3 regions of the Oleiphilus sp. HI0066 genome follow, and region 2 is predicted to be linked to each of the others. Evidence: predicted binding sites of a transcription regulator. Region 2 holds the regulator's gene; each other region holds the start of a gene.

Region 1 (6,681 bases), on a different contig from region 2:
TCTTCTTTCCAGTTAAGTACTCTATAAAGCTGGATGTTTTGCACGTAATTGTTTGCTTTCTTCTGCAGCAAGATTTTTGCGTTTGGAAGTTTCGGTATGTTTGTATCTGGTTTTGCTGGTGTATAGCTTAATTGAGAGCTTGAAATAATATTGGGTACTTTTATTGCGCTATTTAGAGCGAAGCTTAAAACAGGTGTTAGCATTAAAAGGGCGAATGTAAGCGCTATTTTTTTGATAGAAAGTGCTTGTTTACTAGGCTCCTTTTGCTCTGGGAATAGTTCAAACCGACGAGCGATAAAAAATAGAGGCGCTAACACTATACAGAAGATAATCCAGCCAAAGGTTTCATGATCGGCGACCAAGCTGCTTTCCATGTTTGTTTCATAAGCAATAAGTATCAACAAGAAAATTCGGAGCCAGTTGGAGAATAGACTAAGTGCAATTGCGGTTGCTAATAGCTTGGTGCTTAGAGCCCTATTAGGTTTTGAATCAAGAATTACGTATACGGCGAGTGCGCATGCAATTGTAAAGTAACGCAGTCCTGAACACCCGTCGGCAATCACTAGAGCACCATAGGGAAGTGTGATGGTATTTGCTTCGATAAGAGCGGTAATGTCGATGAGATCGACTAGCCAAGTCACAGTTAAGCTACTTAAGTCGACAAGGGCTTGATTGAGGTAGTCCCAAATCGGTATAGCAAAGTAAACGAATGCGATGGAGGGGAGGAGTTTTAAACCGATATGTAGCCCTAAATAACTGGCAGTGGCGAACCATAAAATAATTGGGATTAAAACTTGCTCGAGGATGTTTATATTAGCGCTAGATATGACGAGCCAAGCAAGGCTTGATAATGCCAAACCGATATAAGTTAGGTAGTTTGATAGAGAGCCGTTCTTAATGTTTTGGGTTTCGATTCTATGCAGAGTTCTTGCGCTGAGATGAATGCTCATGGCGATCACTAAAAGCCCATGAGATAAAGATTCATCGAATTTAAGCCAGCGATCTAAAAGTACTTCTGTTGTTGGGTAAAAAACAAAAAATACAGCTAAAAATAGACTGCTTAGTTGCAGGTAGGTATGAGTGAGTGTTGGCAAAATCCATCCAGCCATGTAATACGCGTGTTTATTCATGGTAGCTGAATGGTAAGGGGTTGCAATACCTCATTGTTTTAAATGAAAAAAGGACACCGTTTGGTGTCCTTTTTAGTGCTCAATCGTCATGCCGGACTTGATCCGGTATCAGAGTGATGTGGCTTATTAAGCTTTACGGCGGCGCGCGAAACCTAAACCAGCAAGGCCTAAGCCCATAAGAGCAAGAGTGCCTGGCTCTGGAACGTGGTGACCAACAGTGATGTCGTCGATGCCCCAACCGTCAGAGTAGTTGTATGAGTTACAACCGTTTGGATCGTCACACTTATCAAAGTAAAGAGACGCGCCTGTGATAGCCATGTCGCTGATGATAGTTGTGTAGAACAATGAACCGCTCGGGAATGAAGTATTTACTTGGTATTCTTCAGTAGAACCGTCTTCATAAGTAAGCTTGATGCGGCCGCCTTGGTCGTTGATGTCTGCCAAGTAGAAGCCGATCGCATTGTATGAATCGTCTGCATCGATGTTCCAAACAACGTTTGTTGCGTCGTTGCTATCTAACCAGAAGTCAGTTGCATCGCTCGCTAGAACTTCACGACCATATTCGCCAGTACGAGAGCTTTCGATTTTAAGGTTACCGTTGTTAGTGTTTGAGCCTGCTTGACCCGCACCTGTTAGTGTAAAATCGCCAACCGCAGTGCTTAGTGTTGTTGCTGAGTCAATCCACTTTTCGTGCTGGCTGCCGGTGAATACTGCGTTGCTAGTATCCCAGCCGTCGAAGCTTTCAGTGTCTGACGCAACTAATGTGCCTAAGAATGCTGATTCAACACCAGAAAGGTAAGCAGCATCACCAGCTGAAACGCTGATGATTGCAGCTGACTGAGCCGAAGCTGCAGCAACTGTAAGTGCCAAACCTGTCATTACGCTTTTTAGTTTCATTGTAATGCTCCATTTATCTTTATAAGCGTGATAATTGTTGAAGTGGCAACCGGCTGTCTGTTTCATCCTTAGTAACAGACCCTTGGCTTTCCGTCCCAATCTCGCAATTGGTTTGGCGTACTTCGTTGTTTTTACCAGATGATTTTCTGATGGCATGAAAATTTGCAATTAATACGCCAAAAACATTAAAGGCTCGTTAAGTTAGTAGGGTAGAGATTTAGAGGGAATCGAAGTTGAGTAAATGTGTAAAAAACACTGACGCTTAAATGTGAACCTGTGAAACAGTTCCGTGATGAGGTAAGAGGAATGAAAAGTTTCCGTTAGTCTTACTTATAAGTGTAATATTGCGGTCATATTCTAGCTCGCAATTTAGAGCTTGGTTTTGGTAACGATTTTTAGTCAAAAACTCACTAAAACTAAGCATGCAGGATAAGCAGGGAAGGCGCGAGCAAAGCGTTAATGACAAAGGGTAAATAATGAAAGTATCAATATTTGGGACAGGGTATGTCGGGCTAGTGACCGGCGCGTGTTTGGCTGACATGGGGCACGATGTTATTTGTGTTGATGTCGATGAGAGTAAGGTTGAAAAGCTCAATAACGGCGTTATTCCAATTTACGAACCTGGTCTTGAAAGCATTGTTAAGAATAATTTTGCTGCGGGTAACTTGAAGTTTACGACAAAAGCGGAAGAGGCCATTGCGTTTGCTAAGTTGCAGTTCATCGCGGTTGGTACTCCTCCCGATGAAGACGGTTCTGCAGATCTGCAGTATGTATTGGCGGTGGCTGAAACGATTGCGACCCATATGCAAGACGAAAAAATCGTGATCGATAAGTCTACAGTACCCGTCGGTACGGGCGATAAAGTGCGTGCGAAAATTGAGGGTGTGCTCGCGGAGCGCGGCGTAGAGATTGATTTTGATGTGGTTTCTAACCCAGAGTTCCTGAAAGAAGGTGCTGCTGTAGGCGATTTCATGAAGCCGGACCGAATTGTCATTGGTTGCTCGAAAGAGTCGTCTGAAGCACCAATGCGTGAGTTGTACGCGCCGTTTAATCGTAACCATGACAAGATTCTGTTCATGGATGTTCGATCTGCTGAGCTCACGAAGTATGCGGCTAACGCAATGCTGGCAACCAAGATTAGCTTTATGAATGAAATGGCAAATTTGGCTGAACGACTTGATGCAGATATTGAAAGCGTGCGTTTAGGGATCGGCTCTGATCCGCGCATTGGCTTTCAGTTTATTTATCCTGGCGCCGGCTATGGTGGTTCATGTTTCCCTAAAGACGTGCAGGCTTTAACACGTATCGCACGAGATGCTGGATATGAATCAGAGCTTGTGCAGTCTGTAGAGAATGTGAATAACCGCCAGAAGCATCGTTTGTTTGAAAAACTCAGTGCTCATTTTAATGGTGAGCTAGCAGGTAAAACGATTGCAGTTTGGGGCTTGGCCTTTAAACCAGAAACGGATGACATGCGTGAAGCGCCATCGCGTTGTCTGATGGAAGCATTATGGAATGCAGGTGCCAAAGTCGTGGCCTACGACCCCGAAGCTCAGGAAGAATGTTCACGTATTTACGGTGAGCGTGCAGATCTTACTTTGGTCACGAATAAAGATGCGGCTCTTGAAGGTGCAGATGCCTTGGTGATTTGTACAGAGTGGAAGGCTTTCCGAGCCATGGATTATGAAGCTGTTGTGCAAAAGTTAGCGAATCCTTTGATCGTAGATGGACGAAATCTGTACGATCCTGCTATCGTTAAAAATTATGGCATTACATATTACTCAATCGGCCGAGCATAAAGTCTGATGAGTACCAAAGGTATCTGTTGATCAACGCGTCGAATAGATACCTTTTTTGCGTGTAGATATTCATTGAATGAAGAATAAGGTTGATCATGGAAAGCAAAGGAAGTATTCGACGTCAGGTAAGTAAATTAAAGCTTGTTACCGCAGTGTCTGCCGCGCTCTTTTTGGGAGCTTGTGGCGGCGATGATACGGATACCGAGTTTCAGAATCACTTAGACAGAGCGAAAGCGTATCAGTCTCAGGGGCAATACAAGGCAGCGATGATTGAGTATCGCAACGCTGCGAAGAAGTCTGGTGGTAAGCCTGAAGTGATGATCGAATTTGCTGATGCAATGAATGAGGTCGGTAACCATCAAAATGCCCGAAGTTACCTCGAGGCAATTGCTGGCGAGACTTCAGAGTCTTATTTATTGGAGCTTTCCGAAACCTATATTGCGTTGGGTAAATTCCAATCTGCCTCTTCTACCTTAGAGCAACTTAAAGAGCCAACGCGTGAAAAGATGTTGCTTGAGGCTGACTTACTCTCTAAGAAAGGTGATTTCGACGCAGCTCGCGTTATTTATCAAAAGCTCTTAACTAATAATCCTCAAGATGGCAGAGCGAATGTCGGTATGGCAACGCTTAATGCCTTAGAAGGTCAAATGCCTGCAGCGCTCGTGTTAGTAGAAAAAGTCAGTGCTGACGACGAAGCGTTCCCGAAAGCACAATTGCTGAAAGCTGGTATCGAGATTTCTGAAAATCAGTTAGAGAATGCTGAATCAACCTTAAGTGAATTGCTGTCTGTTTTGCCGACCAGCGACCAAATGCTCCCTGATCGTGTACTCACGCTTGAGCGTTTGTCTTATGTGCTTACAAGACAAGGTCGCGCGAACGAAGCCTACATTTATACAAAGCTTCTCTCTGAAGCATTTCCAGGCGCAACCGAAGCAAATGATACTTTCCAAGAAGCCTTGGCCGATTTTCAAGAGAATCGTTTAGATCAAGCTAAAGAGAAGCTTGAGAAGTTAGTAGAGCAGTATCCTGGTCATACTCGTTCACGTCAGGTGCTGGGTATTATCAGTTACATGCAGGGCGATACCGAAGCCGCAGCGCGTTACTTAGATGATGTGGTTGATCCAGAGACGGCAAGCCCGCTGGCGACCCAAGTATATATGGCAACCAATCTTAAACTGAACGAGCCTCGGCGTGTTCTAGACGCATTAGAACCAACTATCGAACAGCAAACCTCGGTTGAATTACTAGCTTTGTATGGCTTGGCAGCGGTTTCAGATAAGCAATATGAAAAAGGCGAAGCAGCGCTTAAGAAAGCTGCATCGATCGATCCAAAAAATGTACGCTTGCAGTTGGCATTGGCGAGTTTTTATCGCTCTGCACCGCAAGTGGATCGAGCTCAAGAATTACCTTATTTGCAACGAGCGTTTGAGCTAGCACCTACTCAGCAACAAGTTTTGATTGATATCGCCTCGTATTACACGCGATCAGGTGATCAAGCCACAGCGAAAGCGTTGCTTTTAGATAATGCTAGGGCGCAATCTTCGAACTATACAGCGAACTTTATTGCCGGACAGTATTTGGCGACCTTAGGCGAAGTTGATGGTTCAAATGACTATTTACAGAAAGCACTTCCTTTAGCAGAAAGCACTTCTAACCAAGCTATTGTCCAGGGTGCGCTAGGGCGAAATGCCTTGCTTCAAAATAACAATCAGGAAGCTAAAAATCGTTTCAGTAAAATGCTCGAGTTGTCGCCCAATAGTATGGGGGCATATGCAGGAATTTATGAAGCGTCAACGCGTTTGAATGGGCGTGATGCGGCTGTGAAATCGCTTGAAGAATTAGCAGTGACAAACAAATCAATGGCTGCGTTCCGATCTTTGATTCGTGTTGAACTTGCGAATAGAAACATCTCTGGCGCTGAGCGTGCTTATCAAACAGCAATGACTACTTTGCCTGATCAAGGTGCTGAACTTGCTGATGCGAAAGCTGTTATCGATTATTCGCGTGCGTTGGATTATTTGAAAACAGGGCAGCTTGAAAAAGCACGCCAAGTGGCGACGACGAGCCTAGTTACTAATCCGGGCAATGTGCGTGTTGTTGCGGTGTTGGCTGAAATAGAGATTAAGGCTGGTCAGTTCGAGGAAGCTGAAAAAATTCTTGCGCAGCTCGCAGAGCAACAGGAGCAACTTGGACATATTTACCCTGCTTTGAAAGGCGATCTCGCTTTTGCGAAAAAAGATTTAGCGTCGGCACGCAGCGAGTATGAGGCTGCATGGGCGATTTCTAAGACTCCTGGCGTGGCTGAAAAACTGCATCGTGTACTTGGGTTGTTGAAAGATGATTCTGCACGAACAGCATTTTTAGCCGAGTGGTATACAGCACAGCCAGATAACCCCTTAGCAATGTTGTTAGTGGGAATGCAGGCTCAGCAGAATGATGATGTGGATAAAGCATCTACTGTTTATGAGACCCTGCTTACGCAACGTCCAGATTCAGTCGCTGCCTTGAATAATTTGGGGTGGATTTACTTTGAACGCGGCGATAAGAAAGCACTTGAGCTGTTGAGCCGTGCCGCGGAACTCGCTCCAAACAGTGCGGCAGTTCTTGATAGCTATGGATGGGTGTTGCACAAGTTTGGAAGAACTGAAGAAGGCTTGCCTTACCTTGAGAAAGCGGCTGCCTTACAGCCAGATAATGCCGAGATTCAAGGACATTTCTTAGAAGCTAAAAACTAAGTTTAATATTGGGGTCAGAGTAAAAGTACTCTGACCCCAGTTTCAAACAAAGCCAAATAGTATCAAGGAAGATCTATGGCTCGCTCACTCCGTCAATGCCCTGCGGGTATGACGCAGCAC
Region 2 (6,681 bases):
TTTTACTCACTGCCACGCACAATGCTCACAGCATTGACGTAGATCGAACCCAACCTATTGAAATTGAATCCGACAGTGCCGTGATCGATGATTCACAGGGTTTTTCGACCTATCGCGGCAACGTTATCATTCGCCAGGGTTCGACAACACTCACCGCAGATAACATCAGTGTTTTTGCTCGTGAACGCGCCGTAACACAAATCATTGCGAATGGTACACCCGCGACATTCAAGCAAACAGACGCCAGTAGCAATATTCAAAACACCAGCGGCCAAGCTGAACAAATCACGTATAAAGCAAAAGATGCTGTTTTGATTTTTAACGGCAACGCCACACTCGCCCAGGACACCAATTCGTTTTCCGGAAATCGCATTGAATACGACATCATGGACAAAGCAATTCGCGCCAAAGGGGATCAAGATAGTGGCAAACGAGTGAAGATTCAGTACTTCCCTCAAGCATCTGAGCCTTCAAGTGAAAACTCCGATTCACAAACCAACGACAATCTAGACCAAGCGAATCCTAATGAAGACACTTCAAGCTAAGCATCTTGCTAAAGCCTACAAAAAACGACAAGTTGTTATCGACGTATCGCTTGAAATCAAAACAGGACAAATTGTTGGCTTGCTTGGTCCGAACGGCGCGGGTAAGACTACCTGCTTTTACATGATCGTTGGCCTAGTATCCAAGGATAAGGGCCAAATCCTCATTGATGACAGAGACATTAGCAACATGCCAATGCATGGGCGCGCAAAAGCCGGTATTGGTTACTTACCACAAGAAGCATCAATATTTCGAAAACTTACTGTATATGAAAATATTCTGAGCGTTCTGCAAACGAGAAAAGAATTAAGCAAGGCCGAACAACGCGAAAAAGCCGATCAATTACTAAAAGAATTTCATATAGAACATATTCGCGACAGCCAAGGTATGGCTTTATCCGGGGGCGAGCGCCGTCGCGTCGAGATTGCGAGAGCTCTCGCAATGGAGCCAGATTTCATTCTACTAGATGAACCTTTTGCAGGGGTTGATCCAATTTCAGTAAGCGACATCAAGCAAATAGTGCGACAAGTTCGCGACCGAGATATTGGCGTACTTATCACCGACCACAACGTGAGAGAGACCTTAGACATTTGCGAACAAGCCTATATTGTTGGCAATGGACACATCATTGCATCAGGCTCGTCTGAGCAAGTATTAGAGAACAAAAAGGTGCGCGAGGTTTACCTTGGCGATGAATTTACAATTTAAAACCAAATTCCCTGTGCAATTACCAGTGAAAAAAGGTTTAACTAAGTTCATCAAAAACTCGTTCAAATTCTTCTCGGAAGTTCTTAAAATAGAAGATATGACATTACGTGCTGGACAAGCACATAGAGAATTCGTTCGACAATGACAAAAACACTGAAAAAGTTAGGATGACCGACTGATGGTAATGAAGGCATCCCTACAACTCAAAATGGGGCAAAGTCTTACAATGACGCCCCAGCTGCAGCAGGCTATTAAACTGCTTCAGCTATCGACTCTAGATCTTCAGGCGGAAATCCAAGAAGCATTGGAATCAAACCCAATGCTAGAAATGATTGAAGACAGTCCTGAGACGCCAAATAGCGAGTCAGAGCAAAATTCAAAAAATGAACAATCTAGCGAAGTATCAAATTCAGAAGTCGAGCCATCACGAGATCTTCACGAAAGCGAACGCGATGAATTTAGCGATTCGATACCAACCGATTTACCTGTCGATACTGCATGGGAAGACATCTACCAAACAAGTGGCCCAGCAAGCTCTGGCACAATGCCAGATGAGAACGACAGCGATTTCGAAAGCAGAAATTCAATTAGCGAGTCTCTGAATGATCACCTGCTATGGCAACTTAATCTAACACCATTTTCTGACCGCGATCGTTTAATTGCAGAAACAATTATTGATGCGATTGACATGGAAGGCTATCTACAAAATACCATTGAAGATATTCATCAAGGTCTATTTAACGAAGAAGATGAAGATCCAGTCGAACTAGAAGAAGTTCACGCAGTTCTGAAGCGTGTTCAACATTTTGACCCAGCAGGCGTGGGCGCAAAAGACCTTCAAGAATGTCTAATGCTTCAGTTACGTCAACTAGATCCCGACACTGAGTGGCTACCGCAAGCCAAGCTTGTCGTCAGCCACTATATCAATCTGCTGGGTAGTCGCGATTACGCACAGCTCATCAGAAGAAGTCGTCTTAAAGAAGACGATTTGAAAGAAGTTCTTCGCTTGATCCAATCGCTAAACCCTCGCCCAGGCGAGTCAGTGATTCAAGCGGAACCAGAATACGTTGTTCCCGACGTCGTGGTGAAAAAGGTAAATGGGCGCTGGAAAGTAGAGCTCAATCCAGAAATCGCACCTAAGATTCGCGTAAACAACAGCTACGCTGGCTTTATAAAACGTGCAGATAATAGCAACGACAACAACTTCATGAAGGACCAACTTCAAGAAGCTAAGTGGTTTATAAAAAGCCTCCAAAGCAGAAACGAGACTTTGCTCAAAGTTGCAAGCAAAATTGTTGCACATCAACAAGGCTTTTTAGACTATGGTGAAGAAGCAATGAAACCGCTTATTCTCCATGATATAGCCCAAGCAGTTGATATGCATGAATCCACAATTTCTCGCGTAACAACGCAAAAGTATATGCACACACCGCGTGGCATCTTTGAGCTGAAGTACTTCTTCTCAAGCCATGTTGGGACGACTTCTGGCGGCGAATGCTCATCGACGGCAATACGCGCTATCATTAAAAAATTAATTGCTGCTGAAAATCCTAAGAAACCTCTTAGCGACAGCAAAATTGCAGACCTACTCAAAGATCAAGGCATTAACGTTGCTCGCCGTACTATTGCAAAGTACCGCGAAGCGATGTCAATCCCGCCTTCTAACGAAAGGAAGCGTTTAATGTAAGAAGCTGTATATTCGCAAGACTTGTTAGAAGCATCCGCGGAAATTTCTTCCGCAAAAAACCAACAAGGAGACATTTATGCAAGTAAACATCACCGGTCACCACGTTGAACTAACAGATTCAATGAAAAACTACGTTACTGACAAGCTAGAGAAGCTTGAGCGTCACGTGGACGGTATAACAAATGTGCAGGTCACCCTTTCAGTGGAAAAGCTAAGACAAATTGCGGAAGCCACACTTCACATTAGCGGCGCAGACATTCACGGTACTGCAGAAGACGAAGATATGTATACATCTATCGATAAGCTTATAGACAAGCTTGATCGACAGATACTGAAACACAAAGAAAAACAAGTTGCGCGCTCGCATGGGGCCGTGTAGCTACTCGTAGTATTGGAAGAAAAATGAACGAAGGTTCAATTACTATTAGCTCTATTCTTGTTCCGGGACTGACTCGCGTCAGTTTCCCGGGCACTAGCAAGAAAAAAACACTAGAGCATATCGCAGCTGCAATTTCACAAGAAATCCCCGAGCTGTCTGAAGAAGATTTATTCGAAAATCTAATTGCCCGTGAGAAATTAGGTAGCACTGGAATCGGACAAGGAATTGCCATCCCTCACAGCAGAATGTTGAGATGCTCAAAAGTCATAGGCGCATTATTTACACTTGAACAAGATATCGCGTTTGACGCAATCGACAACCAACCAGTTAATCTACTGTTTGTTCTGATCGTTCCTAAAGAAGCAAGCAGCGAACATTTAGAGTTACTTAGCCAAATAGCGGAAAGATTTAATGACTCTTCTTTTTGCAATAAACTACGTGCTGCATCATCTGATTCTGAGCTTTATACGTTAATGACTGAAAGCTAACTGCCTTACTGTGGAGGCACCATGAAACTCGTAATTATTAGTGGCCGATCGGGCTCAGGTAAGAGTACTGCCCTCCATGTTTTAGAAGACTTAGGCTATTACTGCATCGACAACCTACCTGTCGGTTTGCTCTTAGAGCTTGGCTCACAATCAGCAAGACAAACAGATGAGCGCTTGGCAAAAGTTGCCGTGAGCATTGATGCCCGCAACCTACAAAGCGGCATAGAAAACTTCCCTGCTTTTTATCAAGCCTTTCAAAATCAGAATATCGAAACAGACATTATCTTTCTTGACGCGGATAGCGAAACACTCATAAAGCGCTTTCATGCGACACGAAGAAAACACCCTTTAAGCTCTCCCGACATTTCCTTAAGCGAAGCCATCAACAAAGAGAGCGTTTTATTAGAACCCATTTCCAGGCAGGCTGACCTCAATATAAATACAAGCGACATGTCTTTGTATGAATTGCGTGACCATATCAAACTACGAGTAGCAGGCAGAGCTACACAAGAAATGGCCCTACTATTCCAATCGTTTGGATTCAAACACGGCGTGCCTAGCGATGCAGATTATGTTTTTGACGTTCGATGCCTCCCTAATCCGTACTGGGACCCATCTCTACGCGTATTCACGGGGCTCGACAAACCTGTTGAAGATTTCTTAAGTTCACATTCAGAAGTCGAGGAAATGGAGTCTTCAATTATTACTTTCCTCGACAAGTGGATTGATCAATTCGCCTCAAATAACCGCAGCTATATGACAATTGCCATTGGCTGCACAGGCGGCCAGCATCGTAGCGTTTATTTATGCGAAAAAATCGGAGCATACTTTAAGCAATCTCACAAAAGCGTGTTGATTCGCCACAAAGAACTATCCGCTCCAATGAAAACCCAATAAAATAAATTCTAAGAAAACACTGAGACTTCAAAGGGAATCGAATGCTTCGCGAAACTGTCGAAATTATCAATGATCTTGGACTGCATGCCCGAGCAGCAGCCAAATTCGTGGAATGCACCGGTCATTTTGAAAGCAGTTTTACCATCACAAAAGACGATAGAGAAGTTGACGGAAAAAGCATCATGTCTGTCATGATGCTTGCAGCCAGCAAGGGCACCCAGATAACGATTACTGTTGATGGCGCGGATGAAGAGCAAGCCATGAATGCCTTGAAAACATTGATCAATAATCGGTTTGATGAAGAAAGTTAACTCTAATTCGTTATAACTTATCCTATTAAGCCATTGTTTTCTTAAGAAATTAATCAACCGATCTGCACGCCATACGCTATACTCATAGCTTAAACAAACTTTCGGCGTTCCCATGGCAAGCTACTCTAACAATCAGACACCAGAGCAACACTGGCGCTCCATTTCGGATGCCATTGAAGCCGGCTCTCTGAAGCAAGTAGCTCGCATTATTAATAAGAGCTTATCGACGAGCGATGTCGCTCACCTCATCGAGTCTTCTCCACCTAAACAGCGTAATATTATTTGGCAGCTCGTCGATGATGATTATCGCGGAGAGGTTCTTCAAGACCTAAGCGAAGACGTCCAAGCCTATTTCTTGAGCAAGTTAAATGCGCAAGAACTTATCGACGCCACCGAAGATCTCGATACAGATGACCTAGCAGACATACTGCAGAACCTACCTGAAGCTGTCATTGGCGAAGTCCTAGACTCCATGGACAGCCAAGACCGGGAACGTGTCGAGGAAGTCCTCGCCTACGAGGAAGATACTGCCGGTGGCCTGATGAACACCGACACGGTAACTATCCGTGCGGACATCACAATGGACGTTGTTCTGCGCTACTTGCGAAGACACCGAAGCCTACCCGAGATGACAGATAGTCTTCTCGTTGTTAGCCGAAATGGTGTTTTGGTCGGTATCCTTCCACTAACTACGATGTTGGTATCTAGCCCAAGTGCTACGGTTCGTGAGGTCATGGAAACAGACATCACGACAATCAACGTCAATATGCCAGATAGCGAAGTCGCGAATGTATTCGAACGTCAGGACTTGGTCACCGCACCAGTCGTGAACGACGATAATATATTGCTTGGGCGTATCACCATTGATGACGTGGTTGATGTCATTAGGGATGATGCTGATCACTCATTGATGAGTATGGCGGGGCTCGACGAGGATGAAGACACCTTCGCACCGGTGAAGCAAACAACCAAAAGGCGCGCTGTTTGGCTGGGCATAAACTTAGTCACCGCCTTTATTGCCTCTGCCGTGATTGGCATGTTTGAGGGTACTATTGAAAAAGTCGTGGCACTGGCTGTACTAATGCCAATCGTTGCCAGTATGGGCGGCATAGCAGGAAGCCAAACTCTTACACTTGTGATACGTGGTATGGCAGTCGGTCAAATCAGTAGTGGCAACTTAAAGTGGCTACTCAATCGCGAGTTCACTGTGAGCATGATTAACGGCGCATTATGGGCTGCCGTGGTTTCAGGCCTCGCAATGCTATGGTTCAAAGACATCACGATCGGAATCGTAATCGCATCAGCCTTAATGATTAATCTCGTTGTAGCCGCTATAGCAGGTACCGTACTCCCCTACTTTTTGAAATCGCGCGACATTGATCCAGCACTCGCAGGTGGCGTGATCTTGACTACTATCACTGATGTTGTAGGCTTCCTCTCCTTTTTAGGCCTAGCCTCAATCGCCTACGCATAAATTTGATCACAGGTACTTTATGAGTCAGCACGACCCATTCGATAGCAACAACGAAGATTTCGACGAAGACATTAAAAGTCGTAGCCAAATTAAACGCGAGATGGAAGCGTTACAAGCAATCGGCAAGCAGCTTTGTGAATTAAAAGCTTCCCACCTTGAACAAGTACCTATCTCAGAAGAATTAGAAGAAGGCA
Region 3 (6,681 bases), on a different contig from region 2:
AACAACTAAGTCTTTCTCTTCAGTTGTGACTTTTTCGGTGTCTAAGTACAGCGCAAAGCCGCCTGTTTCATGTTCGATAAAACTCTGGCCAGCGCCAATATCTCTGCGGAAATCGACGATCTGATAAATTGGCACAGGGCGAGAGAATCCTTTTACAGTGATCTCGCCTTTATCTCTACACATTACCTTATCTTTGACTAACGAGAAGGTCTCGTAAGAGATCAGTATTTCTCCAGGCTCCGCTAAGCTCTCAAGACGAGACGCAAGATTTACCTCTTTTCCGATGATCGTATAATCCATGCGATTCTCGGCGCCGAAGTTACCTACCGTGCTGTATCCAGTACTGATGCCGATACGAATTTGTAGAGGTGTTTTGATCCCTTGGCTTTGCCATTTTTGGCGGAGAATCTTCATGTGCTTACGCATCTCGATCGCCATGGCTACACAGGCAAGCGTATCTTCTTTTGGTCCGCGGCTTGTCGGGTCGCCAAAGAAGATCATGATCGAATCGCCGACAAACTTATCAATAGTGCCGCCATACTTTAATGCGATTTGAGACATCTCATTAAAGTAGTTATTCAGAAGCTCAGTGAGGCTCTCTGGCTCCATTTCCTCAGCAAGTTCGGTAAAGCCCTTAATGTCTGAGAAGAAGATCGTTAATTTCTTACGTTGTGTTTCAAGACGAACGTCACGTTCACCGGTAAAGATAGATTGCCATACTTGTGGTGAAAGATACTTCGCAAGCTTATGCGATAGTGAGATCGACTGTTCTCGTTGATGCTGAATCTGTGACTTCGCTTTTACCAAGGCCTTCGCTTGTTGGTGTGTGTAATATGCGGTAACAGCAACATAGACACCTGCCCCAATACCAGCCACAAGAGTCACCAATACCGGCTCATTTATATTGAAGTTAAATCCGAAAATTAAGCCGCTTAATCCTAATGATATAGATGCCGTGATGCAGCCGAGTACTAATAGCTTCATACCTCCTACAACAATGAAGCTAAACGCACCCATAATGATCGAGAATAAAGAAGCAGTGAGGCTGAATTCGATGAGAACAATCGTACACCCAACAATAACACCGTCTATAAGTAAGGTTACTTCACGAGCGGTTGGATTATCAGCAAGTTTGAAATGACGTACGAAGAAATATAAAAGGTGGGGCCAAAGCATGGCGAAAGGCACAAACCAAATTAGGTTCTTATCAAAATGACCTAATAAAATGCCCGTAATAAAGGTGAGAGTAGACGTTAGGTAAGCAAGTACGCGCCCATTATAGGCCGGCATGACTGACGGCGGCGCATCATAATTAATTATACTTGGTTCACTTGCCATAGTTTACTGCCCAAACGAATAAAAGAGGTGTTCGTAAAACTGGGTATTTCCTTTCTTCGCAATCTATTTAGGCAAGCGCGCTTATTCTGTATTATTGCTGCTTGAGTCTTGCCTAGCCTTAATTTTGGTGGCTTAGGTTAGCACCTCCTTTTTTTATTAACAAATGTTCTCTGTGTAAAGCGATTCATCATGAGCTATGAAAACAGCATCCTAAACTTCTTGCATCAGCGCGTGTCTTTTCCACGATTAGTTTCACCTGCACCTGAAGGTGAACAATTAAAAGGTATTTTGAAAAGTGCACTACGTGCGCCTGACCACAAGGTACTTCGCCCAGGGCGATATTTGATTGTGGAAAGTGATGCGCGAACCAAGCTAGGTGAGCTATTTGCGCAGGCTGCAGTTGCGGCCAATCCAGATTGTGGTGAAGCGAAGATCGAAAAGTGTAAAAAAATGCCGTTTCGCGCACCGATGATTTTAGTGGCCGTTTCGAAGAATATCGATCATCCCAAAGTGCCTTATTTTGAACAGGAGCAATGTGTTGCTGCCGGGTTGTCCTACATCCTTTTGGCTTTACAAGCAGAAGGGTTTGGAGGGATGTGGCGAACGGGCGATATGGCAGTCGACTCTGTTGTGAAGCGTGGTTTAGGAATTTCTGAGCACGAAAGTCTCGTCGGCTTTTTATATATAGGAACGCCTGAAGGAGACGCAAAGCGTATTGTAGACCCCGTTTTAGAGGATAGTTTTTCTTTTTGGACTGGCCAATAACGCTCGCGTCGCATGACGGATAAGCCTTGCCGCGGGCAATAAAAGCGGCAATTTATAAGTTATTGAAAAATAAGAAAAAATAATTGGCACTTCTCTTGCTTTTTAACCTCTTAGATTAACTAGGATGAGTTAAATGGCGATTTCATTTCAAAATGCATTAGGTGTTCACCCGCAAGCTGTAGAGCTTCGAGTGCAGCGTGCTGAGTTGATGGCAAACAACTTAGCAAATGCAGATACGCCCGGATTCAAAGCGCGCGACATTGACTTCAAAGCGGCGATGGCTGAACAGCAAAGCATGCTTGATGGGCAGTTAGCGATGAGCGCTACGCAAGGCGGTCACATTGCTCCGAACCAAGGTCAATCCGGAGCGGAAGTTCTTTACCGAACGCCAACTCAGCCATCCGTAGACGGGAACACAGTAGATACGCAGCAAGAGCTTGCTGAATTTACCAAGAATGTTCTCGACTATCAGGCGAGCTTTCAGTTCTTGAATGGAAAGTTTAAATCCCTAAGCAAAGCAATAAAGGGTGAATAAGCATGTCTTTAAATTCCATTTTTAATATTGCCGGTTCTGGCATGTCGGCACAGTCGGTACGTTTAAATACAACCGCTAGTAACATCGCGAATGCAGATAGTGCAGCGAGCAGTACTGGCGAAGTGTATCGAGCGCGAAAGCCTGTATTTGCAGCGATTCAAGAAAGCGCTATGACAGGTGCAATGCCGAGTATGACAGATGCGGGTTCTCAAGGTGTTCAGATTAAAGGTATTGTCGAGAGTGATGCAGCGTTGGATATGCGTTATCAGCCGGATCACCCTTTGGCGGATGAGCAGGGCTACGTCATATATCCCAATGTGAATGTTGTAGAGGAAATGGCTGACATGATGTCCGCCTCGCGCAGTTTTCAAACAAATGTCGATGTCATGGAGGCAGCCAAAACCATGATGCAACGAATTTTAACTTTAGGCCAATAGGCGAGATAGACGATGACAAGTATTAATACCTCCGGTGTTGCTGATCCTCTAGCGCAGTATCGCTTAGAAAATAACGGCGAAGCGGCAAAGAAAGGTGACTTGGGTAAAAACGAGTTTTTGGATCTGATGATCGCTCAGCTCGAGAATCAAAACCCTCTTGAGCCTCAAGATAACGGTGCCTTTATCTCGCAGCTAGCTGAATTTAGTGCGCTAGAAGAAATGCAACAAATTAACAACACGGTGAATAACTTCACCAATAAGTTCCAGTCTACACAAGCATTGCAAGCGTCTGCCATGGTTGGGCGCTCTGTGTTGGTGCCAGGCGCTGAGGCTCCACTTTCGGCAAGTGGAACGATTAGCGGCATTGCAGACATTCCGTCTGGAACTAGCAATCTTTCTATCTCTATTTTGAATGGTTCAGGTGAGCTCGTGCGGCGTGTTGACCTTGGGCAACAATTTGCCGGTTCAGTGCCGTTTGAATGGGATGGTTTGAATGAGCAGGGTGATCAGATGCCTGCAGACAAATACACAATAAAAGCAGAAATAAAAACAAGCGCGGGCGCTGAGCAGGTCGATACCTTGTTTGCTTCGCAAGTGAATAGTGTATCAATCGCTCAAAGCGGCGAAGTGACACTTAACTTGGCTGGCTTAGGTGGCGTTCCGTTAGAGAACGTGCGCGAAATTAATTAATTAATCAGTAGAGGTTCAATATGACATTCAATGTAGCACTCAGTGGATTAAAAGTATCCGCAACAGACCTCGAGGTCACTGGTAATAATATTGCGAATGCAAGTACGGTTGGTTTCAAGCGTTCACGTGCTGAATTTGGTGATGCCTATTCAAATAGCTTTTTTGGCGGTGGGGTAACCGACGTTGGTGATGGTGTGCAGGTGCAGGCTATTCGTCAGATCCACAGCCAAGGTAATGTTGAGTTCACTGATAACGGCCTTGATATGGCGATTACCGGTAACGGTTACTTCATCGTCAATGATAACGATGAAGTGAAATATACGCGTGCAGGGCAATTTGGTGTGAACCGAGAAGGCTTCCTTGTTAATAATACTGGAATGCAAGTTCAAGGTTTTCAGGCTGATGACGAAGGCAATGTGTCTGGTGTGCTTGGTGATCTGGAAGTAGAAACAAATGACTTGGCGCCACGTCAAACAACCTCTGTTAATACTTTGTTGAACCTCGATTCTTCTGAATCAGTTTTAGCGGTTTCAGGTACAACTGTAGTTGCTGATGGTACGGAAGTTGGTATTGCGCAAGCTGGTGCCAACAACAACTACTCAGCTCAGACCGTTACAATCACCTATGATGACGGTAACCCTGCTACGCCGACTACAACAGAGAACGTAACCACTGTCGCTAACGAAAGTGCGCGAGCTGTCGCTGATCGTTTCAGTGCGGTTGATGGTGTAAATGCAACGGCAAGAACAACTGTGACGGTACCAGTGGCGAGCTGGGCTAACACTTCTGATTCAATGACGATTACTGTCAATGGAGTGACGTTTCAGCCATCTTCAGCTGCAACCCAAACCAATGCCGAGCAATTGGCGGACATTGGTCAGCAAATTAACTCGTCTGCATTAGTCGGTACTACTGCTGTTATCAATGGCGCAGGTGACCTAGAAATTATTCAAGATCAGGGTGAAGATTTGCGCTTCGGTGTTGCGGGTGCAGCAGGTGACGCATACAACATTGAAGGCTCTTCTCCTGGTGCACTTGCTTTAGCAGTTGGCGGTACTGTCGCGGCAACGGTTGGTGGTGTTGTCGACTTTACCTTGGATGACAACTTCTCCTTTAGTTCTGGTACCGGCACACTCGTTGGTTCAACCGTTGGTCAGCCATTTGTCAATAATGGCTTTGATCCAACAGATGCAGGTACTTATAACCATGCAACGTCAACAGAAATCTTCGATAGTCTTGGTAACTCGCATATCTTGAACTTGTATTTTGTGAAGCAGCCTCAGCCATCTAACGTGGCACAAGAGCAGAGCACTTGGCAGATGCATGTTCAAATTGATGGCTTCGATGTGGGTGACCCTTTAATTGGCGATCAGGCGTCTCGCGCAACATTCAACGTTGTCTTCAATGGCGATGGTTCGCTTAATCAGACTTTGACCGATGATGTGTTGATTTCTAACTGGGTGCCTCGTGATGAAAATGGTGATCCAAATGGCGCAGCATTACCGATCAATTTGGTAGACGGCGGAACCTTGCCGGTAGAATTCCCTCCAACCAGTTCAAACTTTGAAATCGATATCGCTACACTGACGCAATTCGGCAGCCCGTTTGCTGTGAATGACTTAGGGCAAAATGGGTATACAACCGGTCGACTGGTTGGTCTAGATGTAGACAGTTCAGGTGTTATTTTGTCGCGTTTCTCAAATGGTGAGACTCAGGTTCTTGGTCAAGTAGCTTTGGCAAACTTCCGAGACAAAGAGGGTTTGGCGCCGGTTGGTGACAGTGTTTGGGTAGAAACATTTGCTTCTGGTGATGCTGTTGTTGGTGCGCCGGGGACTGCATCATTAGGCTTATTAACTTCTTCTGCGACAGAGTCATCGAATGTTGATTTGTCGCAAGAGCTGGTGAACTTGATCGTTGCTCAGCGTAATTATCAGGCTAACTCAAAGACTATCGAGACCGCTGATACGATTCAGCAGACTATTCTGAATATCTAATTTTCTTTTTTGATATTCGCCGCCTTCTGGTTGAAGGCGATAAAAAAGGGAAGCACTTCTGTGTTTTCCTTTTTTGCGTTTAGTCCTTGGCAGATAAATTGCTTTATACCTCTTAATAGTAAATATCTGACGAAAAAAGGACACTCAAGTGGATAAAGCTTTATATATTGCGATGAGTGGCGCAAAGCAAAATATGTATGCGCAACGCGCACATTCCAACAATTTGGCGAATGTGAATACCACGGGGTTTAAAGAAGATTTTGCGCAGGCGCGCGCGATGTCTGTGTATGGTGAGCATTTTCCAAGTCGTGCATATTCAATGACAGAGCGTCCAGCGACGCGCTTTGAGCAAGGTCCGCTGCAGGAAACAGGCAATGCGCTAGATATCGCTTTAAAGGGTGAGGGCTGGATTGCTGTTCAGTCTCCTGATGGCGAGCAAGCCTTTACGCGCGCGGGTGATTTGCAGATTGATGTAAACGGTTTCTTGCGCACAGGTTCGGGTCTAGAAGTTCTGGGTGAGGGTGGGCCAATTGTTGTTCCTCCATCGGCTGGAGTTGAGATTGGAGTGGATGGAGCTATCTCCGTTATCCCGCTAGGTGGTGAGGCTGCAGTTGTACAGATTGATCGTATTCGCTTGGTGAATCCAGATCCTGCCAATATGGAAAAACGTGGTGACGGTTTAATGTACGTCAAAGATGGTATTGAGCCTCCTTTAGATGAAACCATTCACGTTGAATCTGGTTTTCTTGAAGGTTCGAATGTGAATGCCGTATCTGCGTTAACCGAAATTCTTACGCTTTCGCGTCAATACGAGCTGCAAGTCAAATTAATGAGTCAAGCTGATCAAAATAGTGAAGCTTCGGCACGCTTGTTGCAATTTTCCTAAATAAGTCAATTTAACGTTGTGGGCGGCATGATTTTG

Evidence for each region. Region 2 encodes sigma-54, which starts transcription at its own class of promoters, with help from an activator protein. Its sites were predicted from a motif close to TGGCACNNNNNTTGCTNT; they were not measured.
Region 1: the regulator sigma-54 is predicted to act here: its motif matches at 2,189-2,206, upstream of A3738_RS31310 (PEP-CTERM sorting domain-containing protein).
Region 3: the regulator sigma-54 is predicted to act here: its motif matches at 2,188-2,205, upstream of flgB (flagellar basal body rod protein FlgB).

What each region holds. Positions count from the first base shown of each region.
Region 1 is NZ_LWFH01001345.1:2,696-9,376, reverse strand. Features, by position in the region: gene A3738_RS20235 (archaeosortase/exosortase family protein) at 1-1,109, opposite strand, end outside; gene A3738_RS31310 (PEP-CTERM sorting domain-containing protein) at 1,257-2,027, opposite strand; cyclic di-GMP riboswitch class I at 2,069-2,154, opposite strand; gene A3738_RS20225 (UDP-glucose/GDP-mannose dehydrogenase family protein) at 2,504-3,826, shown strand; gene A3738_RS20220 (tetratricopeptide repeat protein) at 3,922-6,561, shown strand; gene A3738_RS20215 (transposase) at 6,637-6,681, shown strand, end outside.
Region 2 is NZ_LWFH01001211.1:15,013-21,693, reverse strand. Features, by position in the region: gene lptA (lipopolysaccharide transport periplasmic protein LptA) at 1-545, shown strand, start outside; gene lptB (LPS export ABC transporter ATP-binding protein) at 526-1,251, shown strand; gene A3738_RS16670 (RNA polymerase factor sigma-54) at 1,436-2,938, shown strand; gene hpf (ribosome hibernation-promoting factor, HPF/YfiA family) at 3,015-3,317, shown strand; gene ptsN (PTS IIA-like nitrogen regulatory protein PtsN) at 3,341-3,805, shown strand; gene rapZ (RNase adapter RapZ) at 3,827-4,702, shown strand; gene A3738_RS16650 (HPr family phosphocarrier protein) at 4,744-5,013, shown strand; gene mgtE (magnesium transporter) at 5,126-6,487, shown strand; gene yjgA (ribosome biogenesis factor YjgA) at 6,507-6,681, shown strand, end outside.
Region 3 is NZ_LWFH01001356.1:27,917-34,597, reverse strand. Features, by position in the region: gene A3738_RS20515 (adenylate/guanylate cyclase domain-containing protein) at 1-1,338, opposite strand, end outside; gene A3738_RS20510 (nitroreductase family protein) at 1,528-2,103, shown strand; gene flgB (flagellar basal body rod protein FlgB) at 2,237-2,638, shown strand; gene flgC (flagellar basal body rod protein FlgC) at 2,641-3,075, shown strand; gene A3738_RS20495 (flagellar hook assembly protein FlgD) at 3,088-3,765, shown strand; gene A3738_RS20490 (flagellar hook protein FlgE) at 3,786-5,759, shown strand; gene flgF (flagellar basal-body rod protein FlgF) at 5,908-6,645, shown strand.